3 regions of the Leptospira andrefontaineae genome follow, and region 3 is predicted to be linked to each of the others. Evidence: riboswitches for the same ligand, from Rfam matches in the RefSeq annotation. Region 3 holds a riboswitch; each other region holds the start of a gene.
The links. A riboswitch is a leader RNA that binds a small molecule or an ion and turns the genes downstream of it on or off. The one in region 3 is predicted to bind cobalamin.
Positions count from the first base shown of each region.

Region 1 (10,453 bases), on a different contig from region 3:
TTTCTTTCAGTCCTCCATATAGTCCTATAAACAATTTGAATTTCAGTACAGTTAATTCAGGAGCCTGTATAGTAAAATATACGGTGAGTGGAGAAGTGACTTCTCAAGCCTCTGGGCTTACTGTTGGTGCTGATGCAGGATCTCTTCCTTTATTGATCCAATTGAATCAAGTGGTAGTAGGTCCCTGAAAGGACTTTACCGTAGAAAAACCGCTTTGCCAGGGATAGGGTTTCTAAAATCCTTCCCCTATGTATAGAATCCTTGCATTGTCCTCTCTCTTAGGACTTTCTCTTTTATTTTCCCAATGCCAGCCGATTGAATCTGTAGAACCTGAAACTTTAAAAATCAAAGCTGTGGGTGATTTGGTTATGGGAACCAATTATCCAGAGAATAAACTTCCTTCAGATCCTAAAAACACTTTGTTCTCTCAGGTGGAGCCAAGTTTGAGAGGTGCAGATATACTATTTGCGAATTTTGAAAGTACTCTGACTGATTATCCTCATTGCGCTAAAAATATAAATCGTCCACTTATCTTTGCTTTCAGAACTCCTCCATCATATGCAAAAATTCTAAAAGATGTTGGATTCGATATAGTTTCCATCGCGAACAATCATAGTTTAGATTTTCACCAACAAGGTTTCGATGATACAGGTAAAAATCTTTCAGAAGCCGGAGTCAGATACACTGGCAAAAAAGGTGCAATCACTTATATGAACGTAAAAGGAATTTCTGTGGCTTGGATCGGATTCAGCCATATGGAAAGCGCTCATAATCATGTGAACCATATTGAAGAAGGTGTGGCTCTTGTAAAAGAAGCTAAGAAAAAAGCGCAATTGGTTTTCATCTCCGTTCATGGTGGAGCAGAAGGCGGACCAGCTCTACACGTAAAAAATGAACAAGAAAGATTTTACGGAGAATATAGGGGAAACTTGGTCGCTCTTTCTCACTCACTGATCGATGCAGGAGCAGATCTATTCATAGGACATGGTCCTCATTTGCCTAGAGCATTCGAATTGTATAAAGGAAAACTGATCGCTTATTCTTTAGGAAATTTCTTGGGATATAGAGTATTCTCTACGAAAGGATACGGCGGTTATTCTTTGGTCTTGGAAGCAGACCTGGACAAACAAGGGAATTTTATCAAAGGCAAGATCCATCCATTGCAGTTAAGCCAGAATGGAATTCCTGCTCCGGATCCGGATGCTAAGACCACGGAGCTGATCCAGTCTTTGACTAAATCGGATTTCCCTGGCAAAGGACCGAAAATTCAGTTGGATGGAAATTTCCATCCTTAATTGAAGTTATTTCATGTAGGAGCTCCTACAAATCTCGCCCCTATTTTTAATTGGAAATTTTACGATTATCTGATATAGGGGAAACGGCTTCTCCCACTAACCCGCCTCCTCCACCCTAAACAGGGTGGGGGCCGCCTTCGAAACCATGTAGGAACTCCTACAGTGGCACTCTAAAATAAAAAAGACCGATATAGGAACTCCTACATCGGTCTTTTACTTAACAAAATCTTAATGTGAATTATTGGGTATTGCCAACCGGCTCCAACGCGCCCGCAGGAGCTTTGAAGTTAATTTCATAAATATCGTAGTAAGAATTTCTCATACCTTTTACGTAAGCTACAGAAACTCCTAAGAAATATCTAAGTCCAAATTTAATAGTGTTTGTGGCAAAGGTCGCGATCTCTTCGTCGGTTATCGAGAATGGATGGATTTTGTTTCTGGTCTCGTCCAGATATAATCCTTCCCAAGTCCCAATCATAGTTCCCTTATATTCTAAACTTAGAATACGCCCTGTAACGGAAAAATTTCTTTTTCCACCTGATTTACTTTTGCTTACGATCTTATCAGGCAGACCTTTTGGAAGAGATCTCTCTTGTAGTTGAGCTCCTATTACTTCGTAATCGGAAGACAATGCGATTGCTTCAAATCTATGGACCCTGTATTGGACCAAAATTTCTTGGTTTAAACTTTTGCTTAAGAAGTTCACCACATCTGCGTTTTCAGGACGTACGCTGAATTCGATCTTTTGTTTTGCCGGAACAAAACATTCGTCCTTCAATTCGTCGCAAGCTTCTGAATCGTTTATAGTATAAACTTCTAACAGACCTTCGTAAGATTCAAAAATAACCCCTCTGCTTTCGAATTGGACCAATTTTGCAACAGTCCAACCCTCGGAATAAGTTCCGGCTGCGGATAAGGATGAGGTAGTTAAAATAAAGATCCCTAATAAAAGAAATCTTAAGGATGGAATTCGTTTCATTCGAGTTCGGTGCTCCCTGTTATGTAGGTAGACCCTAAAGGATTCCCTTTGGGCCACGAATTCGTGAATCCTTTCCGATTTTTATCTTACATCAAGAAAATATTTCTTTGTGAATTCGAAAATGTAGGATCTCCAACATGCAGGTTTCAGAGGAGTTTTGGCCGCCTCCTTCGGATCGGGCTGCTTCGGGTTCGTTGACACTCATCCGGGCCTTGTCCGGACTAAAGCCCTGCGCATCCCTGGCGGGTTCTTGAACCTAAAAATCTTAGCGGTCTTGGCGCCTTTGCGTGATCTAAAAGTCACTGCATTTGCTTCTCACGCGAAGCCGCCAAGTGGAGAAGAGACTGATTGTAGGAGTTCCTACATTGTAAACAAACTCCGTGATCTCAGTGCTCTCCGTGTGAACCAATAAATGCACAAAAAGTTTCGCGCAGAGCAGCCCGGTCTTGCGTAAGCAAGAGGCGGTAAGACCTTTTTGAGATTGCCCCTTCGACTTGGGTTGGGAACCTGGTCTTGCAAGTAGATCGGAAAAGGGAATCCGGTGAAAATCCGGAGCTGTACCCGCAGCTGTAAACGCCTAAACGGTCGGACAAAACCACTGTCGAAAGACGGGAAGGGTCCGAACCTTCGCGTGAGTCAGAAAACCTATCAGAGCTACTTTCAATTCTATGGCTTTCGGGAGTTAAGGCCTCAATGCACAAAAGACCCAAACGATTCGGAAAGATACTTCATCTAGGGCTCTTTTTATTTTCCGTCCAAATATTTTCCCAAGAGTCCCAGAAGACTGAAACTTCCACTGTTAAGGTGGTGGGAAAGACCAGTTCGAATTCTCAACCCGAAAATTTTAGAAAGAATCCAACTGGTTTCCAGACTTCTATCGATCTGGACCAATACAATGCACGTTATACGAATCTTCCGGACGTTTTAGAAAGAGAGGCCGGTGTTAGGATCAGAAGATACGGTGGTCTCGGTTCATATTCAACTCTTTCTCTTCGAGGAACGAACCCGAACCAATCTAGGATCTATATAGATGGAGTCCCTTTTAATAATTCGCAAGGTGGAGAAGTAAATCTCGCGGATCTTCCCTTCGATAATTTACAAAGTATTGAAGTTTATAGAAGTGGCGCGCCCGTTGGATTTTCAGGTTCAGCGATCGGCGGAAGTGTAAACTTAGTTACAAGAACCGGATCCGGACCTCCTAAAACTCGGGTTAATATAGGAGCAGGAAGTTTTAATACCGGAAAAGGTAGCATAACGCATACTGGAACGTATGGAGGGATCGGCACCAGCGTATTCTTATTGGGAGAAAAATCGGACCAAAACTTCTCCTATTTAAATAATCATGGAACCTTACTAGTCAATCCTCTGGACGATACGATCGATAGAAGAAGAAACGCACAATACGAAAGAACTTCGGGTATGATCGGGCTTAGCGGCGATATCGGGGCTACTAAAATTAAATTTTGGAATGATCTAAATTATAGATTTCATGGAATTCCTGGACCTGCAAGTAATCAAACGCAACAGGTTCATCGCAGATATCTTAGAAATACTTCTTCAATTGGAACGGATACGAAAGGTTTATTTGATGGATTATTAAGATTAGAGACTCGGGCCTTTACTTCATTTACGAATGATGATCTATTCGATCCAAAATCGGAATTTTCCAAAGGAACTCCTAATTCTTCCGCTCAGATGGGGCAGTCCGGTTTTCAGATCACTCCTACTTTCTATTTATTAGAATATTATCAAATTTTGAAATTTCATGCGGGGGTAGAAAGGGAAACTTTCGAAAGATCCAGAAGTACACCTCAAAATATAGATTTAAAATACGAGCCTGGGAAAACAAGGACCTATACTACTTTTCAAGTAGAGGACGAGTTTAGATTTTTAGATGGAAAGTTAGTTTTGACTCCGGGAGTTTCTTGGGATTCGTATAGAGACAAATTCCAATCCGACGAACCTTGGTATAGAAAACAAGATCCGTTCGCTTCTTCAATAAAAACCACCGAATTTTCGAATCCTAAAACTGGACTATTATGGAGATTTTGGGAAAAAGAAAATTATTCTTTGGAATTCAAATCCAATATCGCAAAACAATATCGAATTCCAAGTTTCTTAGAACTTTTTGGGGAAGTTGGAACGATCCTAGCAAACGATTCTCTTAAACCGGAAAGAAGTGAGAATGGAGATACTGGTATTACCGGACGATATAAAAACGGAGAACTTAAATCCAATATTACGGTTTCCTACTTTAGAAAAAGGATCAAGGATATGATCCTATTCATTCCGAATTCACAATTCACATTAAGACCTGAAAATGTGGACTCAGCCAGAATTGACGGAGCGGAAGTTTCTCATAAGACGGAATATAAGGGCTGGAAATTTTTATTAGAATATACTTACCAAGAAGCGATCAATACTTCTCCCGCGCCGTATCTCAACGGAAAGTATCTTCCTCTCAGGCCTAAACATGAGATTTCAGGAACAATTGCATATAGAGGAAAAACCTGGGAACTTGGTTTTGAAGGAGTGTATGTAGGAGCCGTATTCAAAGACAGGACAAATGAATACGTAAATTACCAACCTGCTCGCCAAATTTGGAACGCGTATCTTACACTTGTATTATATACTTCTCCCGAGGAAGAGGATCCTAATAAAAAAGGGGAAAAGACTCCCAAAGAACTGCTCTTAAGCATAGATCTTAGGAATATGGGAGATAAAAGAGTAGAGGATATCGTAGGATATCCTCTTCCGGGAAGAAATTGGTTTATCACCTTAAGTGGGAGGTTTTAGTGAGATCGGCGGCACGTTTCATTCTTCCCGGTTTTATTATCTTACTTACCTTCTGCGGGGATATAGAAAGACCACCTTTATATACATTATTCTTAACTCCGAATCTTCCTAATAATATAGGAGTAGTCACCACTGATTTTGCAAGCGGGGGAAGATTTAAGGTATTAAATCCGGAACTTCTTCTTTCTTATCCCGGATTGACACCGATTCATTCCGACGCAGTAGCAAGGTTCGGGAATGGTAAAGTTTATATTCTAAATCGTTTAAATAGGGATAGCGTTCAAGTTTTAGATCCGGATTTCGGATTCCAAACTAGGGCGGAATGGTCCATGGGGGCAGGAACAAATCCTACAGATATTGCGATTGTAGGTCTAAACAAGGCTTACGTTTCACTTTATGGATCTAGAATATTAAGAATCATTCATCCTTTGACTGGAGCAAGTCTTGGGCAGATTGATCTGGGCGGATATTCGGAACCAAGCGCTATACCCGACAATCTTCCCGAAATGTCAGGAATGCAGATCGTAGGCACTCGCCTTTTTGTGACATTACAAAGATTGGATCGAAACGATCCGAGCGGGTATTTCCCTCCTGGGGCTTGGGGGTCTCTTCTTTTAGAAATAGATACTGTAACAGATTCTATTATTTCAACTTATACATTTCCGGTCCCGAATCCTGTAGGCAAGCCTCAGATGTTGGAACTTTTCGGAGAGACTCATTTGGTCTTTGCTGCCGCAAATAGAATGGGTTTTTTAAGCCAGATTGACGGCGGGGTGGTGGCATTCAGACTTTCTTCTCGGACTTTTCGCTCAGGCTTTTTGTTTCAGGAAGCTGCTGCGGGCGGGGATATACTCGGGGTTCAGATCAAAAACGAACAACTGGGTTACGCAAGCGTTCTGGACGCGTCTTTTAATAAAACATTACAAGTATTTAATCCAAGTACCGGGCAGAAGTTGTCGACTTTACTTTTTATTCCTTCTTCTTATGATGCAAGTTTGACCACAATCTTACTTGCGGAGGACGAAATACTTTACGTTTCCAATACCCAATTCACTCAACCCGGAGTTACTATGTTCGATACCAGAGACAATCGGCTTTTAACCCCGGCTCCTATCTCTGTGGATCTCCAACCTTTCGACCTGATACAGCTCAAAGAATAATTCTAATAGAATTCTTGACCCCAAGTCGAAAGCGGATTGACAAAGCCCTAAAAGAATGGATGATCCTTCGTTGTTTTTCGGAGGCCTATTCCTTGATTTCCGATATGTTCCAAATGATTGCTGCGGGCCATAAAGCCCAGGTTATTTATTCTTTAAGAGAAAATCCGGATCTAGCCTCCAAACAAAATCCGGAAGGGATTACTCCTGTACTTTTTGCTCTTTATTACGGCAAAGATGATATAATCAATTCGTATCTTAACTTAGGAATTCCTCTTAATTTATTCGAAGCAGCGGCTTTGGGGAATGAGGAGAGAGTCAAAGAGTTAGTAAATTCCAATCCGAGCATTGTTCACTCTTATAGTCCTGACGGTTGGACACCTTTACATTTGGCATCTCATTTTGGAAGACTTCCTATTATTCAATTTTTATTGGAGAAGGGAGCGGACATACACGCTAAGTCTAAAAGTAAATTATCGATCGGTAATACTGCATTACATTCTGCGGTTGCTTCCTGGAGAGTAGACGCAGTTGCATTACTTTTGGAACATGGCGCGGATCCGAACTTTACTCAAGACGGCGGTTTTTCCCCTCTTCATATTGCCGCTTCCAGACAAGGAAATGAACAGATTGTTACTTTATTATTGAAGAAGGGAGCAAATCCTGATCTTAAGACGGAAGAGGGTAAAACCGCGAGAGAGATCGCTGCAGAAAGAGGGGTTGCTTTTAGCGCTTAGTTTTTACAGTTTTTGATTTTATGATCAACGAATGTTTTTAGATAGAGTATTAAATTTTTCTAATTTTTTGAAAAATTCCGAATAGAACAACAATCTGTATCCCTAAAAGTAGATAGAACCAGTAAATATTTGTCGTATTTATATTTTCTTTTTCGCGTTCTATTCTTTCCGTTTCTAATTCACCTTTCAGCTTTTCAATTTCTAGGCGGAGAAGGTTGATACTAAGAATAAGATCTTCCGTACTTTTGTTGGTTACGCTTTCTTTAATGTAATTGTTTTGGTGCTGCAAAGTTGTTTTTTTGAATTGTTTCCCGGTATCCTCTAACTCCCTAAGTTCCTTTTGAATATTTTCATTTAGAGGCCATTTATTATAAGCTTTTTCTAAATATTCTTTCGCCTTCTTAAAATTCCCCTTTTTCTTTTCTTCTCTGCCAATTCCGATCCAGGCTTGGGTTAAAATAAATTCAGCCTTAGAGTTGGAAGGATCCGATTCTAAAATAGAATTTGCCAATATGGAAGCTTCTTCGAATTGTTTGGATTCTAATAGAATGTTTCCTTCTCGGATCCACTCGCTTTCAATCGGATCTTCTTCTGATAATAAAAATAATGGAGAGATGATTAGAATGGAAAAGACTGTTATTCTAAAAAATACAGATTTCAGAAGTGCAACTTTCATCTGTCGATCCGAATTGCCTTATGAGCATATCTTCTTCTTGGCATAGGTGAAGAATGAGTTACCCAAGCGGAACCTAATGGATTTCCGGAATCCAAAGAATACACGGTATTTTCGGGAATATTAATAGAAGAAGCTCCACCAAAAGAGAAAATTTTACGAGTCTCGTAAGAAGTTTGGACTGCAGGAAAATAAATCGACGCAGGAAGACTTGGGCCTAAGGAAAAAGAGCCGGAACCTAATTGGTAAAACTCGGTTCTATTTGTAGGAATTATAGAAGTAGCAGGTTGAAACACATTTCCGGAACCCGTTGAACCTCCTATAACTGCAAAGTAAACTCCATCTGCAGGAAAAGGATCTTGAGAAGACGGTAAAATACAAACGCTGGCCGCTCCATGTTTGGATTCTCCTAAACTAGGCTCGCTAAAAGAAGTAGTAGTATTTGCCGAAGCAGCAAAACCATCGGTGCTTGAGTTTGCGCTTCCACTATTATAGGTCCTTCCGCCAGTATAAAAAATGACTCCATTGATTGCACAGCCGGACATATCCACTCTATTAAATATAGTAGATGCAGAAGAAAAAGAGATCCATTGGCCGTTAATTCCAAGTTCAGGATAGAACTTTAGAATTGTATTAAATACTGGGCCATTCGTCATATCGGTAGAGTTCGATCCGGAAAGAATATAGATCTCACCACCTATAGAGCCCGCTACCGCTCCAATCGAACCTGAAGGCAAAGAAGATTTTGTTTCCCAAATATTTGTATAAGGATCATACACTTCCACTTTGGAAGAGGAAACATATGTTCCGGAAACATTTTCCATTCCGCCAATCACATATATTTTGTTTTTATGATGAACAATAGAAGCGAAAATCCTTGGACTAGGAACGTTTGTAATGGAAGAATACCAAATGTCTGTTACAGGATCAAACAGATCCACTTCTTTGATAGGGAGCCCGTCATTTCCGATTCCACCTAAGATCCAAATCCCTCTTGTTTTGGGAGGATCATTCGAGATCCATGTGGTAAATTCTAAAATACTACCTTCTTCTATCTTTTGAGATCCGCAGGTTAATATCACTTTATAAGAAGTGTTTGCATTTAAGTTTTTCCATTCTGAAAAATGGGTTTTAGAAGATTGGGTGCTCGGAATAATTCCTTCGCTCGTATACATTGTACCTTTGGAAACTTTCGAACAATTCCAAGAAAGAACAGCAGAGTTCGGGCCTAATTTGGCTACAAATGCAAATTCTGCCCTGGCAGATTCTTCTCCTAAAATTTCAGATAAACCGGCTGCGGTACAAAAGCAAAAATATTTGGATATAAATAGAATTATAAAAACGGAATATATTCCTCTCATATTGCAAGCCCCCAAGAGAATCTTAATCCGGACCTGCAGAAATTAGAGCCTTCTTCTATACTACATTGAGAACGAATACCTATTCGAATAGAAGACCTGGATTCTGTCTGCCAGTTCCAACCGAATTCAAAGATCAGATCCGGATTGATCGCAGAGATCCTTTCATCTCCAGTCCTTGTTAAATTGCTGAAACCGGCGCCGACCAACCAATAAGGGGAAGAATATCCGTAATATTTACCAAAATACAAAGATTGGCTCCATACACTTAAGTTTCCGTTCTTTCCTTTTCCGATAGATGCTTCGGATATGGCCCCGAAGAACCAAAACTTTGAGTTTGCGTCCCTTTCCAAGAATGCGCCTACTCCATATGTGATCGGGAATGTTTGTCCCCATGGTCCCCAGGAATAATATCCGGAGCCGAAAAGACCGATCCTCCAGTCTTTTTGTTTAGAAGTTTCTAATAGATATTTTTCCGGAATGATAGGCACTTCGGATGAGATCTCATCAAAATTATGAGAAAGGATCTTATATCTATCTAACTCAACGAAACCAAGTTCCGTTTTTAAGATAAGTTTGTTCTCTTTCTTTTCGATCAAGATCCCTTTAAGTTGGGTTCCATCCGAAAGTTTGAATTCAGAATAGCGGTAGGAAGAATCCGGGCCCTTCTTTCTGGGATCTATTCGTTGGAGTTCTAATTTGGGAATCCTATATTTTTTCTCTTTCCAAGAGAGAAGAATATACTCCGGCTCTTCCGAAACTTCTTCAGCAATATAAGCATCTCCATTTTTAAATAATATTTCAGAAGTGAAAAGATAAGAAGGGAAGAAGAAGATCCCATAAAATACGAAAGCAAACTTTTTGGACATAAAATGTATTTCAGATGAAGAAAGATCGAAATAGAAAATCCGATCCTCCTTATTGGATGGGATGTGACTTCTTCGAGTAAAAAGAAAGAAAATTATTTTGAATTCGTACAAAATATCCTAATTTGGTATATTTTAAATATTGTATGTTCCTTTAGTGATCTCTCTTCTTTCACCAAATCCAGGAATTCGTGCGGAATATGGATTCTAAATTCCAAAAAAAGCAAATTGAGTAAATCCCAATTCGGGATATTTGAAAAAAGAATGTGGATATTATGACTTTTAATATCCTAAATTGGGATATTTGTGTTTGACATCGAAAATTTTAAACGCGTTAGTGCTTTTATATATAAAGATCACCTTTAGGTGAACCGCTCACAGCTCGGCTATTTCCTTCCGGATCGAATTCCGGAAATTTACAGAAGGATTTAGCAAGCTAATGTTTAGGACCGGAAGATATTATGTAATTATTATATTTTGTAGTGCAATTCTACTTTTAGCTTGGAATCCTCTACGCCCGATTTACTCTTTTTTCTCCACGTTATTCGGATTAGAAACCGAGATCCCTCTTCCATTTCCGGATGTTAGTGTG
Region 1 covers NZ_RQEY01000010.1:228,546-238,998, reverse strand. The annotation lists gene EHO65_RS05850 (hypothetical protein) at 1-188, shown strand, start outside; gene EHO65_RS05845 (CapA family protein) at 249-1,295, shown strand; gene lsa26 (surface adhesion protein Lsa26) at 1,534-2,274, opposite strand; cobalamin riboswitch at 2,766-2,941, shown strand; gene EHO65_RS05835 (TonB-dependent receptor) at 2,968-5,070, shown strand; gene EHO65_RS05830 (YncE family protein) at 5,070-6,230, shown strand; gene EHO65_RS05825 (ankyrin repeat domain-containing protein) at 6,326-6,964, shown strand; gene EHO65_RS05820 (hypothetical protein) at 7,014-7,640, opposite strand; gene EHO65_RS05815 (Kelch repeat-containing protein) at 7,637-8,998, opposite strand; gene EHO65_RS05810 (LA_3334 family protein) at 8,995-9,864, opposite strand; gene EHO65_RS05805 (RHS repeat-associated core domain-containing protein) at 10,301-10,453, shown strand, end outside.
Region 1: linked by a shared signal. The riboswitch ahead of EHO65_RS05835 (TonB-dependent receptor) and the one ahead of EHO65_RS15480 (LIC13354 family exoprotein) in region 3 are both predicted to bind cobalamin.

Region 2 (10,453 bases), on a different contig from region 3:
AGAAACAATACGGATATTAGAGAAGCCTATATAGTATTCAAAAAAACTGATAAACTTCCTGTTTCCGTTTTTGTGGGAAGACAGGTGTTTGCTTTCGGGGATCTGAAAATTGTAGGTCCATTAAATTGGTTGCATACAGGTTTTGCATTCGATGGGGTTAGATTTGTGCATGATTCTCAGTGGTTTAGATCACATGTATTTGGAACGATCTTATCCAACCAGTACGATGCTCCATACGGCTTAACCACGAGCAATGGAAGATCCAAGGGCTCTATAGACCAGGCTTACTTTTTCGGTGCTTATAATACGATCAAGTTTGGAGAAGAAGCTCATCTAGACCTATATGTATTCGAAGTTTCTAAAAAATGGATACCTAATACAAATCCTATAGACTTCGATAATCGTTTAAAACAAAGAGACGATCTATTGACTACCGGTTTTAGATTTACCAATAGAACGAATAATAACCTTTTACCTGCCGGAAAGATCTGGGATTGGACAATAGAATCCGCGTGGCAGTCAGGAATGACTGGGGACAGAGTAAAGGCTGATTGGGATATTTTAGACCAAAAGGCGGCTAATGGTAAAAATATTTATACGGAGAAGGTTCAGTATGATACGAGACTTCTCTCTTTGGATACAGGTATCAAGGTAAATGACTGGATCCGCTTAGGTTTAGGTTATACTTACGCATCCGGAGATCCGAATAGATCCGATTCGAAGGTAGGGACTTGGCAGAGTTTATTTCCTCAGATCGCAGGTTCGTTTCCAAATTGGAATACTATGAACGGCCAATCTTTGATGGCAGGATTTGAGAATATAAAATCTTATTCAGTCCGAGCAAACCTAAAAACAGAATATGGAATGTTCATATTTGCCATCTACGATACTCAAAAAGCAAATCTACAAGATGCTTGGTATAAGGTTTCCGGGGTTCCGAATACTGGTGCTAGTACGGAAAATTATTCAAACGATAAGTTCTCTTATGATAATTCTAGGTTAGGAAGAAGATTATTCTATCAGTATGATTTTACTTGGATCTATAACTACACTGAATCCGTTTCTATCTGGATGGGAATTTCTGTCGTAAAAGCTAAAGAAGCGATCGGAAACGAAAGAACAAATCCATATGCTTCTAATCCTGATAATAGATACACATTCGACGATACTTCTAAGTTCTTTTATCTCATGGTCTCCGCCTCCCTATAAGGCAATCCTTTCCTTGGGAGGGGTCGAAGTTTCGACCTCTCCTTTCTTTTTCTCGGAGAAGCTGAACTTCTTCATATTCCTTAGATTAAGTTAGACGGCGATTTGTTACTCATTGGAGTTTAAAATAGTTACATAATTTATTAACAATAGTTAAGACGAAAACCTTTCCCCTCTCTGTCTTAAATAGCATGGAAGAGAAGGTTATGCAAAACTGCGATGAAATTCCTCCAAAAATAAACCAACCCTCCGGTTATTTAGAAAAGGACTTTTTACCTAAAGAAATGGGATGGGATGAATGGTACTGCCAGGCGGCACAATTTAAGAACATACTATATCATTCTCCAAATGGATTCGCGATTATTTCTTTGGAAGGAAGATTTATCAGTTCGAATCCTGCTCTTTCTCAAATTTTAGGTTATTCTGAAAATGAATTAGTTGGAATGGGTTTCGACCTTATAACTCATCCGGATGATCTGGAAGAAGATCTCAGATATAGAGATCAATTTTTAAAAGGGTTAATATCCATCTTCAAAAGGAAGAAAAGGTATATTCATAAGGACGGACATCATCTTTGGGTCCAAGTGGATGCAACTTTAATAAAAAATAGAAAAGGAGATCCGAATTATTTTGCGGTCCAATTCCAAGACATTACAAAACATCATGAATTAGAAAAACAACTTATACACTCCCAAAGAATGGAATCTATAGGTTCTCTTGCAGGAGGAGTTGCTCACGATTTTAATAATATTTTAACAGTAGTTTTAGGATACACTACCCTATTGGAAAAGAATTCGGAACATCCTGACAAAATTTTACAATATTCCGAAATTATTAAAAAAACGGCGGAAAGAGGCTCTTCTTTAATCAAACAACTTTTGACCTTGGCAAGAAAGGTAGAATCCGATCTTAAAACTTCTGCTTTGAATGATTTACTCTCTGAAGCGGTCCATATAGCTTCTTCTACTTTTCCAAAATCGATCAGAGTGGTTTCAGATATTGCTCAGGACCCAGTCTGGGTCCAGGCAGATCATGCTCAGATACATCAAGTTTTTCTGAACTTATTCTTAAATGCAAAAGACGCAATGCCAAATGGAGGATTACTTTCCATAAGGCTTAAGATGGAAGAAGGAGAATTTATTTCTCCTGAAAAAAACCAAAAGACAGCAGTGATAGAAATTTTGGACAGTGGAACCGGAATAGATAGAAAAACAATTCGTAAAATATTCGATCCATTTTTTACGACTAAAGAGCCTGGTAAAGGGACTGGCCTAGGACTTTCCATCGTTTATGGTATTTTAGAAAATCATAAAGGAAAGATCAAGGTAGAGAGTGAACTTGGGTCAGGCACAAAATTCTCCATTTACTTTCCGGTTCTGGAATAAAGGAAAATTCAGCTCCTTCTACCCTTTCGAGATTTTATTAGGAGGTTATTTCTGTTCCTTCCAGATCCTATTTCGGATCCTACTCAAGGAGACAGGAGTTATCCCTAAAAAGGACGCAATATAATGCTGAGGAATACGATTTACAATATCTTGCTGTTCTTTGATCAGATTCAAATATCTTTGTTCAGGACTATCCCTAATCCTAGATAGAAACAAATTCATATACGTATCAAATCTTTCTGCAACATATTCCAATAAAAAATCTCTAAGTCCTTCATTCTCTCTATAAATAATTTCTGCGTCTTCCCCGCTTAGAATGTATAATTCTGTGGGTTCTATACTTTCCACAGCAAGTTGGCTAGTCTTATAAGTTCCTCTGTAACTATGAATAGAAGTAATTGCCCTGTTCTCCGGAAAGAAAGCAATTGTGATATCACGACCTTTATCTTCGAATTTTAATCGTAGGCATCCTTTCTTAACGATGAATATGTTCTTAGTATATACTCCCCTTTTTATAAGTTCTGTTTTCGCCGGAACCTTCTTTTCTTTTAACATGGAAGTATAACGGTCCCAATTTTTTTCCAAACTTGGAACCTTCTTCCTTAAATTTTCCAGTAAAGGTATCGAATGCATCTTAGGCCTTGAATTCTCACGTATTCATTATTATGGGAATGAAAAGGCAAGATTTGTTTTGAGATCAAACCAGGAATTTAAAATTTTGGAACAAGTTCTCGAATTCTTTCTACAAAAAGTTTCGAATTGTATTGAATAGTTTCCTAAAAAGGGAAACCTTGCCCGCATCGAAGAGAATTTTTCAATATGTCATTTAGCAGATACAAAGGCAAAAAAGTATTTATAACAGGCGGTTCCGCGGGTATAGGCAAAGGAATTGCACTCGAATTAGCTAGAGCTGGAGCAAGTGTAATCGTTTCCGCCAGAGGAAAATCTAATTTAGAAAAGACAGTCCAGGAATTGAAGGCTGTAGGAGCTCCAACAGCAGTATTCGGATTCGCAGTTTTGGATGTTTCAGATAAAAAGGCCATCGAAAAAGAGGCCAAAAAGGCAATCCAGACATTAGGCGGATTAGACCTTTTAATCTGTAGTAGCGGTTTTGCAAAAGCAGGAGAAGCTTCCGAGTTAGACGACGAAGTTTACAGAAATTTAATGGATGTAAACTTTTTCGGCCATGTAAATAGTGCACTCGCATTTAGTGATCATTTTTCCAAACAAAAAAGCGGAGAGATTGTATTCTTAGCCTCTACTCTTGCTTTTTTTTCCATTTATGGTTACGGAGCTTATTCAGCTAGTAAGTTTGCGATTGTAGGTTTTGCTCAAGGTTTTCGCCAAGAGATGATGCTCCACGGAGTGAAGGTGAAATTATTTCTACCACCCACAACCGATACTCCTGGTTTGGAAAAGGAAAACACCGACAAGCCTGAATTGAGTAAGGAAATTGAAATGGGCTCCGCGTTAAATAGAATTCATGCAATTGATTCCGTAGCAAAGGCCATTCTAAAGTGGATCCCTAATAAAAAGTTCATCGGATACACCGGCTGGGATTCCTGGCTCCAATATTTTCTATTTAGACATTTTCCTGAATTCAGTATTAAACTTACGGATTCTGAATTAAAAGCAGCCCAGTCTAGGCTAGATAAGAAAAAACAAAAAGTATAACTTCGGTATAGAGAATTTTGCTCGATCGAAAATAAAATACTATACAAAATCACTCACTTAAATAGATCCTGAAATCTCAGTCTATTTTTGTAGGAACATAGATGGTCTCATCTATGGGAAGACGGTGCAATCCCGTCACGGTACCCGCCGCTGTAAGAGGGACAAAAGGCACATGATGTCACTGGGTGTAAAACCTGGGAAGACGTGCTGAGTAGGACGATCTCGAGTCAGAAAACGACCTTACAAAAATCCTGAAGCTACGTGATCCAGTCTCGGATGTAAGACAATCGCGTAACTAAACTCAAAACTTTTTGCTTATACGATGTTTTGGCCAATTCTTTTGTGCCCTAATATCGTTTATATCTTGTTAGGTGAAGATCTCTTAGGAGGGATTTTTATGCGCTCGATTTCCGTTTCGAAGGATTTTTCGGGAGCCAAATTATGGCTTAGAGGTTCTGTTCTGGTTTTAGCCGGGTTTCTTGCTTTTTCTACAATCTATGCAGTAGGTCTGGAACCCATGGTGTATTTGCACGATACTTTCCATGATATAAGACATGCTACAGGCTTTCCATGCCACTAAGATCAGAATTTGCTGATCTATTGCGAAGCGGAATATTTTCCGGTCTGGTGTCCGGTCTTGTTTTAGGAATCTTAGTTTGCGCTTGGAATCTTCCTCTCATCTTAGAAGCAGAGAAGTTTGAATCCAAATCTACTTCAGAGAATTCGAATACAGGCCACACTCATTCTCACTCGCATGGAGAAGCTCATTCTCATGCAAAAGTGGAATCTAGTTCTACCGAAGAAGCTGAGAGTGAAAACTTCTGGCAAAAAAGAAATTTAGGAACAGTAATCGGCTCTATTCTATTAGGAATTTCCTTTGGAGTTTTGGTTTCTATTTGGATCGCCCTCTTTCCTCCAAATGGATTTTTAGAATACCCTTCTCTATCCAAGGCAATCCTCTTAAGTATCTTTTTTGCTGTCAGCGGATTTCTGATATTCTTCGGGGTCCCATTTCTAGGACTTCCTCCAGAATTACCCGGCAGGGGATCCGGGGCTTATGATTATCCAGAAAGACAGGCCTGGTGGTATCTTAGCGTCGGATCCAGCTTAATTGGTGTTTTAGGATCTCGGATACTTCTATCTTATTTAAAGATTCATAATTTACTAAAATGGACTTTTGCTATAATAACGGTCTTACTCTTTGTCGGACTTCCATTCTATATCGGAGTGCCTAAAATTTCCGAAGACTTTGCCGCTCCTAAACAATTAAGAATACAATTCGAATATGTGAGCTTGCTCACGAATCTCATCTTCTGGTATTTATTATCCTCCCTATTTTTCCTATTCTGGAAGCCGAAGCAGGTATTAGGGTTCAAATGAAACCAAAAATTGCGGTTTTAGTGCTGGGTCATGGAAGTAGGGAAACAAATTCCAACCTTGAATTTGTTTCCTTAGTGGACGCATATTCGGATACCCGTCCGGATCTGAATATTTCCTACGCATATGTAGAACTCGCAAAACCGGATATAGAAACAGCTCTAAGAAACCTTAGTAAGGAATATTCTAATATCATAATATTTCCTTTGTTTTTATACACTTCAGGTCATATTAAAAATGATATTCCGATCGTTCTGGATAGGATTAAAACAGAGTTTCCGGATCATTCTTATAAAATAGCAAATAGTTTGGGCATCCATTCTAAAATGGTATCCTTACTTAGAAAGCGGGCAGAAGAATATTTACCTCTAAACAAAGAACAATCCTCTAAAACTGGAGTGATCATAGTAAACAGAGGTTCCTCCGATCCGGATGCAAACGGAGACTTTTACAAAACAGTTCGTTTATTCCAAGAAGGAAATCATTTCTCCTTTGTTCTTCCTTCCTTCATAGGGATCACCAACCCTCTTCTTCCTGATACTTTGGAGATGGCTTCCAAGTTAAGACCTGAAAAACTCCTGGTGGTCCCCTACTTTTTATTCGGAGGTTTATTGATCCAAAAAATTTCCTCTTTGGTCCAAAACTTTTCCGAAAAATTCCCATGGATCAAAACGGAACTTACTTCTTATCTAGGACCTGATCCTGAATTATTATCTGTCATAGATGAAAGGATCCAAGATTGTATCTCCGGAAAATTTTCTCTTCCATGTGATACCTGCGAATATAGGACACAACTTCCGGGTCTTTCTAAAAAAGTAGGAGGATTGAAGGCACTTCTTTGGAGTATCCGCCATCTTGAGACTCACAACCAAGCAGCTCCTCATCTATTCCCTCATCGTAATTTACAAAAACATATATTTGTTTGCGATAATATAGACTGCGCAAGCAAAGGAAGTTCCGCCTTAGTTGCTCGTATGAGATCCATTTTGAAACTACAAGGAAAACATTTAGATTTTAAAATTTCCCGTTCTTCTTGTATGGGAAGATGTGGAGAAGGTCCGGTAGTGGTAGTCTATCCAGACGGAGTATGGTACCAAAAAGTAAATGTAGAAGATGCGGAGGACCTTGTTTCGGAACATCTTCTTCAAGATAGACTCGTTTCACGTTTAGTTGATAATATTATGCAATAGGAATATAATATGGCATGTCATGAAATCGCAGCATTAAGATTAGGAATGATGAATGTTCTTGGGATCAAGGACGAATCCGTCATCCAACATGAAAAAAATGAGATAGGGACAGAAGCTCTTTCTTCTCCAGGACCGATCCAGTCTTTGACGACTGCAAATAACTTTGATGATCTGATCAGATTTTTCGAAGCAAGTTTAGTGGAATTAGAACAAACAATTTCGAAACTTCCTTCCGGAGATCCTAAATCCGGATATTATACTTCTCTTTTGATACTTACCAAAAAAGTAGAATTAGATCTCAAAAATTCCGCTAAGTCATTCCAAACACTGTATCTTGACTTAGAAGAAATGCATGATTTCGTGCATGAGATCTATCCTTCTTAGGAGGAACATTGAGCCAGAAATTTCTCAAACTAATCCGTAAGGAAAACGTAAGTCCTTCTTCAGATATCTACCATTTTGAAAGAGCAGATGGTTTGCCTTTCGAATTTGTAGGAGGACAATACGTTATCCTAAATACCGGAAATGATGGTGATGGAAAGGCGATTAAGAGGGCTTATTCCATTTTATCCTCAGATTCCAAAACGGATTCTTTTCAGATTTGTGTGAAACGTTTAGGAACTGGAAAAGCTTCCAGTATTCTACCCGAATTAAAATTAGGATCGGAATTGGAATATTCAGGTCCTTGGGGGAAATTTGTAGGAGATCCAACATGGCCTCCTCCTGGCTTTTCTCTCATTCTGGCAACGGATACCGGGATTACTTCTCTTGCCGGACTTCTTCTTTCCAAAAAATTCGCAAAAAGTTTGGACAGCACAATAACAGTTTGGCTCAAAACAAAAGAGGAAGATTTTCTTTCCGAGCAAGAATTAAGAAAAATTCTCTTAGGAGTTCCCAATTTTCCAAATATATTCCAAATCCCTCCAATTTCAGCCCCTGATCGGGTTCCAACTGTATTAGAAATTTTGAAATCGATCTTAGGAGATTGCACCGTTCCAGAGAACGCATTCTTAAGCGGGGACGGAAATATTTTAAGAGAAGTTAGATCCGAACTAGTTCGTTTAGGAACATTAGAATCCAGGATCGGAATGGAAGCATTCTTCAATACTCAAAGAAATCCTTCACCGGTTGTAACTCTCGGATAAGTTTAAATGGCGACCAAGGAACTAAGAGAAGGATTTACAACAGGAGCTTGTTCCGCGGCTGCAGCTAAAGCAGCAGTCAGAGTTCTGATCTTAGGCCAAACCATTAAAGAAATTGAAACTACCCTTCCGAATAAAAGAAAAGTCACTTTTGAACTGAAACGTTGTGAGATCTCCGATGATAGTGCGGTTTGCAGCATCATCAAAGACGCCGGTGATGATCCGGATTGCACCCACGGTGCAGAGTTAACCGCACTAGTAAAACTCAACCAAGAAAACAAGATCGTATTAAAAGGTGGCGAAGGAGTTGCAGTAGTTACAAAAGCAGGGCTCGGCTTAGAGATCGGAGAACCTGCTATCAATCCCGTTCCCAGGAAGAATATTACGGAAATGATATTAGAGGAATTGATCGGTTCCGCATTTTCAGGAGCAGAAGTTACGATCAGCGTTCCCGGCGGTCAAGAAATGGCCAAAAAAACGATGAATGAACGCCTGGGTTTGATCGGAGGGATCTCAATCTTAGGCACGACTGGGATAGTAAAACCATATTCCACAGCAGCATATAAGGCAAGTGTAATACAGGCAATACAGGTAGCGAGAGAATATGGAGAACAAAGTATCATTTTAACAACAGGCGGAAAGTCTGAAAAGTTCGCTATGGACCTTCTCCCGAGTATGAATGAGATCGCATTCATACAAGTTGGAGACTTTATAGGGACCGGGATCAAGACCTCTATTAAAGAAGACATTCACCATGTGATCATAGTCGGCATGATCGGAAAACTCTCCAAGATGGCGGATGGAGTCATGATGACCCATAGAGGAGGTTCCTCCGTAAACACGAAGATGCTTGCAAATATCGCAAGATCTCTGGAGATCCCGGAAACAGTTTGCACAAATATTGAAGCAGCAAATACAGCAAGGCATGTATTAGATATTTGTAAAGAATCCGGACATTTTTATATCACCACCAGGATCTGCGAGATCGTTTCCGAAAATTGTTCCAAACATGGATTAGGCCTAAGAGTCTCCACTTATATGGTGGATTTTGACGGTACTCTATTAGGAAAGTTTGAAGCTCCCGAAGGCTGGGGAATTAAAGGAGAAGCGGAATAAATGAACGATATGAGACAAATGACTTCCTTAGGAAGGGAGATCGAAAATAATTCTTTTGCGATCATAGACGAAGAAGCAGGAAATCATTCTCATCCCCCGGGCGATTGGGAAGTCGTCAGAAGGATCATTCATGCTACGGCTGATTTTGAATATAGGGATCTAACGAAGATCCATCAGAATGCAATACATGACGGGATCCAAGCGCTGAAGAATGGATGTCCTATTATTTGTGACGTGCAGATGATCATTGCCGGTCTGAATAGCGAACGTTTAAATGCATACGGCTGCAAAACTTATAGTTTTATCAGCGACCCGGAAGTTATCCAGAGAGCAAAAGAAAATAATTCTACAAGAGCGATAGAGTCCATGCGCAAGGCTGCGAGTTTAGGACTTTTGAATGGAAGTGTGATCGCAGTAGGAAATGCTCCTACTGCTCTTTTAGAGATAGTAAGACTTGTACAAGAAGAAGGAGTCCGTCCTTCCCTAGTGATCGGAGTTCCAGTCGGATTTGTTTCAGCTGCAGAATCTAAAGAAGCATTATTGGATCTCAAATTCCAATCAGAATATTCGATTCCTTATATTCTAACTCGAGGAAGAAAAGGAGGAAGCACGATTGCAGTTTCTATTATACATGCACTCTTACTTCTTTCAACGGAGAAAAAATTTTGAAAGCAGTCACTGTTATAGGTATAGGAGATGATGGTTGTGTCGGACTCTCCAGCAAAGCAATGGGGGCAGTTGCAAGAGCAAGAGTTCTCGCGGGTGGTGAAAGACACCTAGACTTCTTTCCTCAATTTGATGGAGAAAGGATCATTATTAAAAATGATATTGTTAGAACTGCAGAGAAAATTGCAGAACTTTCTGCGGAGCATACGATATGTGTTCTTGCTTCAGGGGATCCTTTGTTTTTCGGGATCGGAAATTTGATCTTAAAAAAAGTAGGAAGAGATCATGTTGAATTTATTCCTGCTCCAAGTTCCGTTCAAAATGCTTTTTCTAAAATTGGGGTTAAATGGGACGACGCTTCCTTTCTTTCCTTACACGGAAGACCGATAGAAGGGCTTATTACAAAATTACAAAGTATATCTAAGATTGCCTGCCTAACCGACGAAACAAATTCACCTCCCAAGATCGCTAAATATTTATTAAATTATTCTGAAACAGATTGGAAAGCATTCGTTTGTGAAAACTTAGGAGGAAAGGAAGAAAAGGTCCGTGAATTCGAACTAGAAACTTTGGCAGAGACTTCCGATATTTCAGATTTAAATGTTATTATCCTAATTAGAAAAGATCCGAATTGGAAACCTTCTCCTCTTCTTCCTTTTTTAGCGGAAGATGAATATGCAAAACGCCTGCCTAAAAA
Region 2 covers NZ_RQEY01000018.1:30,107-40,559, reverse strand. The annotation lists gene EHO65_RS11895 (alginate export family protein) at 1-1,209, shown strand, start outside; gene EHO65_RS11890 (two-component system sensor histidine kinase NtrB) at 1,413-2,591, shown strand; gene EHO65_RS11885 (Crp/Fnr family transcriptional regulator) at 2,637-3,176, opposite strand; gene EHO65_RS11880 (SDR family NAD(P)-dependent oxidoreductase) at 3,411-4,265, shown strand; cobalamin riboswitch at 4,340-4,523, shown strand; gene EHO65_RS11875 (CbtB domain-containing protein) at 4,663-4,845, shown strand; gene EHO65_RS11870 (CbtA family protein) at 4,836-5,645, shown strand; gene EHO65_RS11865 (CbiX/SirB N-terminal domain-containing protein) at 5,642-6,832, shown strand; gene EHO65_RS11860 (DUF3209 family protein) at 6,842-7,216, shown strand; gene EHO65_RS11855 (FAD-dependent oxidoreductase) at 7,225-7,977, shown strand; gene EHO65_RS11850 (cobalt-precorrin-5B (C(1))-methyltransferase) at 7,984-9,090, shown strand; gene EHO65_RS11845 (precorrin-8X methylmutase) at 9,091-9,759, shown strand; gene cbiE (precorrin-6y C5,15-methyltransferase (decarboxylating) subunit CbiE) at 9,756-10,453, shown strand, end outside.
Region 2: linked by a shared signal. The riboswitch ahead of EHO65_RS11875 (CbtB domain-containing protein) and the one ahead of EHO65_RS15480 (LIC13354 family exoprotein) in region 3 are both predicted to bind cobalamin.

Region 3 (10,453 bases):
AAAGAAATCGCTATCTTCTCCCACATTATAATATCTTCCGTTTCCGGTTTTTGCCAAAGATTGCATGACTCTTTTCTCTTCGGGTTTCAAGCCTAGGCCAAAAATATGCATTTTGAAATTTATACCTTTTTGCTGCAGTACCTGGAGTTCTTTTTCCGGATTTCCATAACAGCTTTCAATTCCATCAGTAACCAAGATCAAGTCAGTGGGAGATTTTCTGCGAACGATATAATCTCCGGCGATTCGAATAGATTCTGCAAGTGGAGTAGCGCCGGAAGGAGTGAGACCAAAAAGTTTATTTTGAAAACCGGGACGATTTCCTTTTTCTAAAGGTTGATAAAGTCTGGAAGATTGGCAACCGGGGAGTCGATTCCCATAAGCAATAAAACCTACTTCAGTTTCCTCCGGAAGTTTATCTACATAATGGCGAACGTACTTTTTTGCGAGATGGACCTTTTGATAGATCCCGAGATATTCGTTCATGGAACCGCTTGCATCTAGGATGAATAGTTTTGCAGTTTCAGGTTGCCCTGGGACTGCGAGTTCAGGCGATGTATCCGAAATGATAAAAGAAGGACCAAGAAGTAATAATATGAGAAGAATATACTTTAATATTTCTTTATATTTCACAATGCGGACTTCCAGTACCGAAAGGTTTTTATGAAGAATAGATCTGAAAATTCGGAAACAGAACATGAGGGATTCGAATACTATATTCCTTATCGGATAAAAATAAAAACACCTTAGCAATCCGGTATTTCTATTTATGTCTTATTCGTTCTAGCGAGCTTACTTCTTATTCCAAGAAACGAATTGAGGATAGGATCCCATTTCTCCAAAGCGGATCTTAAAACAAGAAACGGATCCATATTCTAAAACCATTCGAAACGAATTCTCTAAAGGAAAACCTAATACGATAGAAGACAAACATCGAATCGGGCCTCCATGACTAACCCAAATTGTTTTGTATTCAGAGGTTTCCCCTTCTTCTTTTTTAAGATTTTCCCAAGTCCTTGCTTCTTGCAGACCTTCTTCCCAAGATCTTAAGATCCTAGTTTTTAATTCTGAGTAGGTTTCTCCTCCGGGAGGTCTTCTGTTTACGTAGTCTTCCATCCAGGGATCAGTTTCGGATCTAGGTAGGTCTTCCCACAAACGTCCTTCCCAATCTCCGAAATCTAACTCTTGGATATTTGAGTCCACTTTCCAAGCAGGAGTAATTGATTTTGATTCTAGATGTTTGCTGATATATTCTGCTAAACTATAACATCTGAATAATGGACTTGTACGGATAGAATGTACTTTTTCGGGTAGAAGTTTCAGAACGTTCTCAGCTTCTTTTTCAAAGCTGGAAGGAAGTCCAAGATCCGATTTTCCATAACAGGTTCCGGGTTCTACTTCAGGAGTTGTATGTCTGACTAAAAAGATTTCCATGCGGCGACGATCCCGATCAGATATAATAGTTCGGTAACTTGTTGGACTGCACCCAAACAATCTCCCGTATATCCTCCTAACCATTTTTTATAAAAACTTCTGAGATATAAATATCCGAACGTCTGTAAAAGGAATGGATATAATAAAAATCCAAAAACTCGGTCTGAAGGAAGATACTCATTATGAAAGAATGCAAGCCAAGGAGTTAATCCCCAAATACCGGCTATAACTACATTCGAAGTTTTTAAAGTTTGGATGATCGGTTTTGCTTTAGATAATTGATCTTCTCTCACATAGGAAAGAGTTTTTGCTGTGAATAATGCCCAAAACCTACTGGAGGAGTGAGAGGAAAGTATTATGATGAAGAGAACTTCGATGGAAAATTCTTCCAATGATTTATAACATACGAATTTAAGAAGTAGTACGAGTATAATTCCGATCGTTCCGAAGGCACCGATCCTACTGTCCTTCATGATCTCTAAGATCTTCTCCTTGGTCCAACCTCCACCGAATCCATCGCATACATCCGTAAATCCATCTTCGTGAAAAGCACCGGTAACTAATACAGAAACCGCCATTGCCAAAACGATACTGATCTCCCAGGTCAAGGAAAGGTCGGCAACCCATAGTACGAACCATGTTGCAGTTCCGACAATCCATCCTACTAACGGAAAATATCTGGAGGAAGAATTAAGATATTCGTCTGAATGTTCCACCCAAGACGGAACAATGATACGAGTATTATAACGTACGGAGGAAAGAAAAATGATCAGTTCTTTGCGGATAAATCCAAACATGCAAAGACGAACTTATTCATTCCTCCGATTCGGGCAGCGAGAATTTACTCTTCGCTTAATCTTTTTTTTCGGAAACGCCTGCGGATTCGAAACTTGCCATCTCTCTTAAGAACGCTAATGCGGATTCTAAGATAGGATAAGCAAGTGCACATCCGGTTCCTTCTCCCAAACGAAGCCCAAGATCTAAGATAGGATCGGCATCAAAAAACTCCAGGATCAGCTTATGCCCTTGCTCGGAAGATTTATGAGCAAATACTGCATTACGAACGATCTTAGGTTCGATTCTTGAAGCAGTTAAGAATGCAGAGCTTGCGATAAAACCATCAACCAAGATCAAACGATTCTCTTTATAAGAAGAAAGCATAGCCCCACAGATCATCGCGATCTCAAAACCTCCAAACTTGGAAAGAACTTCAATCGGATCTTTTGGATTTACTTTATGTTTTGCTCTGCATTCAGCCAGGATTTGTTTCTTACGTGCTAAGGACTCGTCGTCTAAGCCTGTTCCTCTTCCTGTAAGATCTTCTGCGGAACGATCTAAAAATACCGAAGCGAGCAAAGAAGCACTGGAAGTATTTCCGATTCCCATTTCCCCGAATCCAATCACATTACATTCTTTGGGGATTTTGGTGATTGCGATCTCTCCACCGATACGGATTGCTTCTTCACATTCCTCTCTTGTCATTGCTGCTTCGTTCAGAATATTCCTAGTTCCAGCTGCGATCTTTGCAGGTATAAAATCAGGATGAGATTGTTCAAAGTCGCCGGAAACGCCTGCATCTATCACAAGCAATTTGATTCCATGCTGTTTGCAGAATACGTTTATCGCAGCTCCTCCATTCAAAAAGTTTAATACCATCTGGTAAGTAACTTCTTTGGGAAATGCGGAAACTCCTGAGTCTGCCAGTCCATGATCTCCTGCAAATACTAGTAAATGAGGGTTGGACAATACAGGGTCCACTGTGTTCTGGATCGTGCCTATACGATAGGCTAGATCTTCTAATTTTCCCAAGGCGCCTAATGGCTTTGTCTTGGTATCTATCTTATTACGTAAATATTTATCTAAGTTCAATTGGTGCACATCTTTTGGGCGGATCATATTGTTTTCACTTTTAAGAATTTTAGCGTTAAACCGAAAAAAGGTCGGAAAATCTTTGTTTCAGTTTTAGATTAAGGGGTTACGGATTTTGCGATGACTCCGTCTATATCGGGATTTGCATGAGCCGGATCGATCGGTAGAGAAGTTAAAATAGTTTTAGCTGCGGATATTTTGATATAGGTGAATCCGTTCGCCTGGATATCCGTTTTTAGTCCTCCAGTACATCCGGTCCCTGAATTTCCGAAATTAGAATCCGCTAAATCAAAGCCGTCTCCGCCGCCACCACCATTAACGATATCCGTATCGAAAACTTCCGGAACGGTCATAGGATTTGTGTCTTGATTATAGCTGAAAGGAGTAATGCCTGCGAATCTTTCCCAGTAAATCGGATTTCCTACGAAAGTGTTCGGATCCGAATTCGTATATTCAGGATCCCAACCACACCAATTGGCTAAATCATTTCCGACTTCAACAATTAGAGGCTCCATAAAAACATTATTAAAAGTGTTGGAATCGTTTTGTACTCCGATAAAAAACGGATTTTCGTAGACTATAAAATCGATCCCACTTGTAGGAAGAACTTTGGCTCCAGACCAACGAAGTATGATCGCCGATCCACTCCCAGAATCTTCTATACTATAAACATCTAAGGAACCGTTAAACTTTCCCTGTCCACGAATTCCGTCTACCGAACAATCTGAATCTTTGAATCCTATTCCGTTATTAGTCGGAGCGGAAACGATTTCATCAGCTACAAAAATACCTCTACCTGTTTCAGGATTTCTCAAGTCACAGGAGCTTAGGAAACCGGATCCATCTAATCCTAAAGCGAGAAGTGATTCTGCACCGGCTGAACTTTTTGAATCGTCGCAATTGGTAAAAACTAAAGAGAAACAGACAAATATTATGGAAATTTGAAATATTTTCATATGAATATCCTGTTCTACCTGTTTCTCTTATATGATTTTAGTTCAGTTCAAGCCTGCTCCAAGGAGCTGGATCGAAACCGCTATTCAAGCCACAACCTGCATTAATATCGCTCGGGTCGGAATAATAATTCAAATCATCGTCTTTTGCGGATGCTAAAGTTGTCTGAGTGGAAACGTCTGAAAGGTCCGGACAAACATAAGTTTTACCGTCTTTAACGATCCATCTGTACCAAGCATAGTTTCCTTGGGAAAAAGAGGAATCTCCACGGAAACGGACATAGATCACTTTTTTATTCGTGTCGATTTCCTGGATCTCACCGTATAAATAACTATTACCGTAAGTAGCATCGAACATCGTTTGTGCGACTAAAGAAAGAGAGATATTATATGTTCCTACAATTTCATTTCCCGGTGCAGTATAAGTTCCGCCTGCATAGTCGACGGTTCCATTATAGTAATTATAATTTCCCGCAATTGGATTTAATCCCGCTAACGCAACTAATGCAAGTGTAGCCGGATCGTCGGATTTTTTCGACTCTCCCAATTCGAAACAGTTCACAAAGGCGAACAATGAAGTGAGGGTTAGTAACAAAGCCGCTTGTTTCTTGAATTTTCTCATTTTCTCTCCTGATTTCTGCCGGATGTCGCAGAAAAAGAAATAAAGGCAAAATAACGTTAGTCGATCATTGATCTAAAGAAGATCCGAACGATTTTGTATTTGCAGTGGTTTTCTTTTTCCGTTCGAGAGCCCCGACATTTTAGCTTTCGGGGCCCCATCGCAGAAAGCGCTGATGCGCTAAAGAGCGAGATTTACGATACTCCCCAACCTCGAGGTTTAAGTATCGCGGGGAAGATCTGGCTTATTCCGTTTAAAACGGACATCACAGTTGCGGGTCAGCGCGGGATTTTCACCCGACTTCCTCCCTGAAAGCGTAATTCCAGGTTTTGGTTTAGCACTTCCCCTGGCAAGGGAAAAAGTATAAGGATGCAAAAGTCATCTAATCCTTGCAATATCCGGATAAATCATCGATATTTAAAGCATAGGAACGAATCGAAAGGGTTCGGTACATAATTTCAGATTGATGAGACCTTCTACTCCGCAAAAAATTCGGGAAAGATCTTTCATAGACCGAAAATATAAGAGAGAGTTTTAATAAAACTTCCAAAGAGGAATCCGATGAAAATTACCCGATCCACTTTTCTGAAAGCCGGAATTTTAACTGCCGCAGCTTTGTTGGGAAGTCGTAAGGGAAATTTATCCGCTCAGAATACAAACTCTGGAAAAAAAGTAATCGTACTTGGCGGCGGACTTTCAGGACTTTATTCAGCATATATATTAGGAAAGACAGGAAGTAAAGTAACTCTGATAGAAGCTACGGACCGAGTGGGAGGAAGAGTAAGATCTATTCAAGATCCTTCCGGTCATGTTGTAGACTTGGGAGCAGAATGGGTTTCTTCCGAAGATAAAACTGTTCGCAGTCTAGTTAGAGAACTTGGATTAAAATTGCAATCTTCTCCTTTGGTTCCGGATCTATTTTTAGGAACTTATAAAAAAGCAGGTGCCTGGGAACTTTCTCCTAAATCTCAAGAGATCTTAAGCAAACTAGTATCACAAAATTCTAAATTAGATACTGCGCAGCAGCAAGCATTAGATCGAATCAGCATTTATAATTATCTAGTCTATCAAGGAGTTAGTCCAGAAGATCTAACTTTACTTGGCCATAAACTTTCTCTTCATTACGGAGATAGTATCCGTGTTCTGTCAGCGGAGAAGGTATTGAGCGATCTTGCACAATTTCCTCAAAGGAATAGTAAGATAGAAGGTGGAATGGAGAATATCGCCAAAACTTTGGTGATGAATATAGAAAACACTGAATTTGTTTTTTCTGATCCAGTATTATCTGTGGACCAGGATTCTACTGGAGTTACTGTTACTACTGCTTCCGGTAGAAAATTTAACGGTTCTACTTGTATTTGCACTTTACCTGCAAACCAAATCTCTAATGTAAAATGGAATCCGGGTCTTGATAAAGAGAAACTTCTCGCCGCATTAAGAGTTCGTTATTCTCAAATTTATAAATTATTTTTAGTATTAAAAGAATCTCCTTGGGAATCTTCTCCTTTTGCAGTTCATTCTGATGCAGCAGCTCAATTCTTATATGATGCAGGTACTAAGTCTGATACTTCAGATAAGGTTTTAGGAGTGATCGCGAACGGAGACAGATTTTCCGTATTCGATTCTGCTAACCAAGATCAAAAGGTAGAATATATCCGTCTTACTCTAGATCGTTTGGGTTTGAAAAAAGATCTGCAGATCCAAAGATTCTATTTTACGGAAACTAAAAAGGATTACGTTCCGAATGGAATTGCAGAATTCCCACCAGGAAGTTTTGGATCAGAGATCATTCTACGAAAACCATTTGATCGTATCTTCTTCGCAGGAGAACATACCGGAGAAATCACCGGAACAGTAGAAGCCGCATTAAGCTCCGCGATCAAGGCAGTGAATCTGGTTTAAAAAACCCATCTGAAGTTTATAATAGTTTCTACGATTTTCGTTTTGGTTTATGTTCGATCCAACCGGTCGCATCTAGTAAAATTTTTTCGATTCCGTTCTCCGTAATCGCCCAATGTGAAAGTTTCGGATATAGTTTCATTATAGAATCGGCGTATTTCGAGGCAATTTTTCTACCGATCCGAGGAGGAGTGACTCTATCTTTTCCAGTCGCTGCTACAAACACTGGACATTGGACCTTCTCAAAGTTTACTCGAGTGGGTTGTGAATAAACAAGGAACGGCAAAAAAGTTTGGAATGCAATTTTACCGGATTCAGGAATATACGTAGGATAGAGCTCGTTTTGTTCCGATTCATTTAAACTATTATAAATTCCGTATGCAAATTTGTTTTTGCTTAAGAGATTCGTCTTTCTCCAAAAGAAAGGCTCTATTAAAATTTCCCAAATTGTCTTTAAGCCAGTCCAGGAAAGCCCGCTAATTTGTATGGGTTGTACTGGAGTAATTAATATCAATGCTTTTGTTTTGATTCGAGTTGCCAGTAGTTGCGCTAACAATCCTCCTAAAGAATGACCTAATAAGATGGGTTCTTTCCAACCCAATCGATTTAAAGTATTTTCTAAAAAATCTATATAATCGGAAATTCCTAATTTGGAAAGTTTTCGCAAATCCGCTCCCGGTTCATGCTGAGGCAAATCTACGGATTCGCAATTATAACCTTCTCTTTCTAGAATTTCTTGCACTTGCGATAAATGTTTTCCTCTACACCACATTCCGTGGATGAGGAGTATGTTTCCTTTCGTTTGCATTCTATTTCTCCTAAGAAGGGAATATAGCTTGGGAGTGAAGAAGAGGCGACCCGGTTCTTGCGATTTAAATCTGTTTTCTATCGTGGAAATAAAAAATAGATTTATGCTTAATCTGTTAAAATAAAAAAAGGCCCGGAAATTCCGGGCCTTTCTTTTCGAAACTATAGAAAGGACTGAATTAGTCTTCAATCACACTCATTGCATATTCGGAGATCGCGTCCCTTCTTGCTTCTGCAAAGTCTTTGTGGAACCAAAGGTTCTGGATCTTAGAAGCTTCCTTCTTATTTCCAATAGTGATCTTGGTCATACACTCATCTACTGCAAACTTCATTGCTTCTTTTCCGGTTTCTCCGAGTCCTTTATTCCGTTTTTTGCGGACGATCTGACCGCCGGATTTTTCGACTCGTTTGACTAGAGCATCATAATCTTTATCATCGATGCAGAATATAGTCTCAGTCTTTTTGGAATCTACACCTTTAATATCCACCTCGTAAAGAGGAGCGCTAGATATATGAATGAGTCCTAAGTCAAAAAGTTCAGGCCAGTATTCGTAGAAGAAAGAAAGCATTAGAGAACGAATTGCATATCCGTCAAAATCCGCATCTGTGATGATACTTACTTTATCGTAATTCAGTTCTTCTATCGATTTTACTTTCTGATCTAACGGGAGTCCTAGAATTGCTACGATGTTCTTCAACTCTTCGTTAGCGATTGCTTTTGCAAGAGACACACCCTTACAGTTCATAGGTTTTCCTCTTAAAGGAAATAAACCATGAAGTTTTGGATTTCTTGCAGGACGAAGACCGGCGATTGCTGAGTCTCCCTCTGCGACAAATAATACTCTACCCGGATCATTCGGTTTTCCAGTCGGAGGCATGAGTTTAGGAATGTTCATCTTACTTGCTTTTTTAAGTCCGCGTTGTGCGTCTTCAAAAGCTTTTAGCTGAGTCCTTTTCTCCATTTGGAGTTTAACTTCTTCCAATAATCCGGTTTTTTTAATGAACTTATCTAAATGTTTGTCTACTGCGTTACGGATATCTTCGTTCAAGTCATTGATCAAATAAGACTTGTCCTGAGATTTAAAACGTGGATTCAAAAGTCTCATGTTCACGTACATGTGAAAGCAGTTTCTTACGTCGTTACGAGTACAGCTTGTTTTGAGTTTTTTCTCTAAGGAAACGATCTGGCTTTTTTTACGGACTTCGTCGCAAAGTCTGTTTTCCAGATACTCGATTGCCGAACCGCCTTGAGGAGCAAAGATTGAGTTCACCCAAGTTAGGTTTTTATTCTGACCGATTACCAAGTATGCTTCTAGATGTAATTGGGATCCGGCAGCAGGTGCATTGTAATCCATTTTGTAGTAAGTCAGATCTGAATGGGAGAATATCTCATCCAAACCTTTTTTGAACTTATACTTTTCCTTCTTTCCTTTATGAACAAACTGAACTTCCAATCCAGGATTGGTCATTGCTATGTCCTGCAGATACTGTTTCATTAGATCTACATTGAAGGAAGTATCTAAGTTATTAAAATATTTTGGATTCAGCTCAAATTCGACGGCAGTTCCGTGATCTTCTTTAGAAGCTTTTTCGATCGCTTCGATCATATTTGTTTTTTTGCTGATCGGAACTAATTTTTCGATCTGATCTTTTGTGAGAAGAGGACAATCATCGAATTTTCCATGCTCATCAAAATATAAAAAAGCTCTTTCAGTATCTTCTTTAGAAAGTTTATAAGAACGGATCTGCTTTTTTGCGTCTTCGTGAATAGTGAATAGTTTTTTGAAAGTACTTCCGTCGTTAGTGGTTTTTACTTTAAAGTAAGAAGAAACCATTCTTACCAAAGAAATACCCACACCATTTTGACCGGCTACGTGATCTTGTTTCACGTGATCGTCGAAATTCTCTCCATACATCAAATGCAGATATACACCTTCCGCATTTTTTGCCGGGATCCCTCTTCCATTGTCAGCAACCGTTACAGTCTTCTTGTCGGAAGAAAGTTGGATGATAAGTTTGGACATCTTATCTTTTTCAGGGATAGCCTTGTCCTTTTGGTTCTTGCGGTATTCGTCCACCGCGTTCATACAAGCTTCGTCCAAACATTTTAATTTGGCAGGAACATCTTCCAATTCCTCGTGTACGATCTCGTATAAATTGCCGCTGTTCTTACGGAAAAAGTGCTGCTCGAATGTGGAAGCAGAGTTTTGCCCTAACCACATTCCGGTCCTCATCCTTACGTGTTCTACGTTGGAGAGTTTTTTGAAGTTCCGTTCCCCTCCGGTCGCGGGCTTCTTTTCGGTTTTGGTTTTAGCAGTACTCATTCCTTGTCCCATTTATCCTTCAGTTCGGATAATTCTCCGAGCATGAATTCTGTTAATTTTTTATCTTCTTTCACAAGCCCTTGGTATCTGGAAAGGGCGGTTTTTGCTTCAACAATGGCTTCTTCACATTTGCGAACTTCTTCCAAAGTCATTCTGTAGATTGGAATAGAAGCTAACCATTCATAGTATACGAATTTTGCTTTTTGGAGTTTATCCTCGAAATCCTTTTTGGATTTGATACCGATTACTTTTTCGTTCCATTTTTCTTTTATGAAACGGATCAATTCGGAGTTTCTTGCGATTTTCTCTTCTTCCAAACCTGCGAGACGTTTGAATCTGCGGATCAAGTGGGTCTTTCTGAAATCGCAGAAACGTTTGATGATCTCTTCAGGTCCGAAGTTTTTCAGACGACCATCGTAAGTGATCACGTTATTCGCAAGAGTTTGGGTATCTTCTTTGGAGATTACCGCTGAGATCTCTTTCGCGCTAGGTTTTTCACCCTTCTTATAATTCAGTTCTATACGGAATGTTTGGCTGGAATGATCCACATA
Region 3 covers NZ_RQEY01000019.1:291,652-302,104, reverse strand. The annotation lists gene EHO65_RS15505 (vWA domain-containing protein) at 1-696, opposite strand, end outside; gene cobC (alpha-ribazole phosphatase family protein) at 790-1,431, opposite strand; gene EHO65_RS15495 (adenosylcobinamide-GDP ribazoletransferase) at 1,416-2,228, opposite strand; gene cobT (nicotinate-nucleotide--dimethylbenzimidazole phosphoribosyltransferase) at 2,284-3,327, opposite strand; gene EHO65_RS15485 (LIC_13355 family lipoprotein) at 3,399-4,256, opposite strand; gene EHO65_RS15480 (LIC13354 family exoprotein) at 4,294-4,875, opposite strand; adenosylcobalamin (AdoCbl) riboswitch at 5,068-5,194, opposite strand; gene EHO65_RS15475 (flavin monoamine oxidase family protein) at 5,434-6,774, shown strand; gene EHO65_RS15470 (alpha/beta fold hydrolase) at 6,803-7,579, opposite strand; gene EHO65_RS15465 (toprim domain-containing protein) at 7,758-9,902, opposite strand; gene EHO65_RS15460 (DNA gyrase subunit A) at 9,899-10,453, opposite strand, start outside.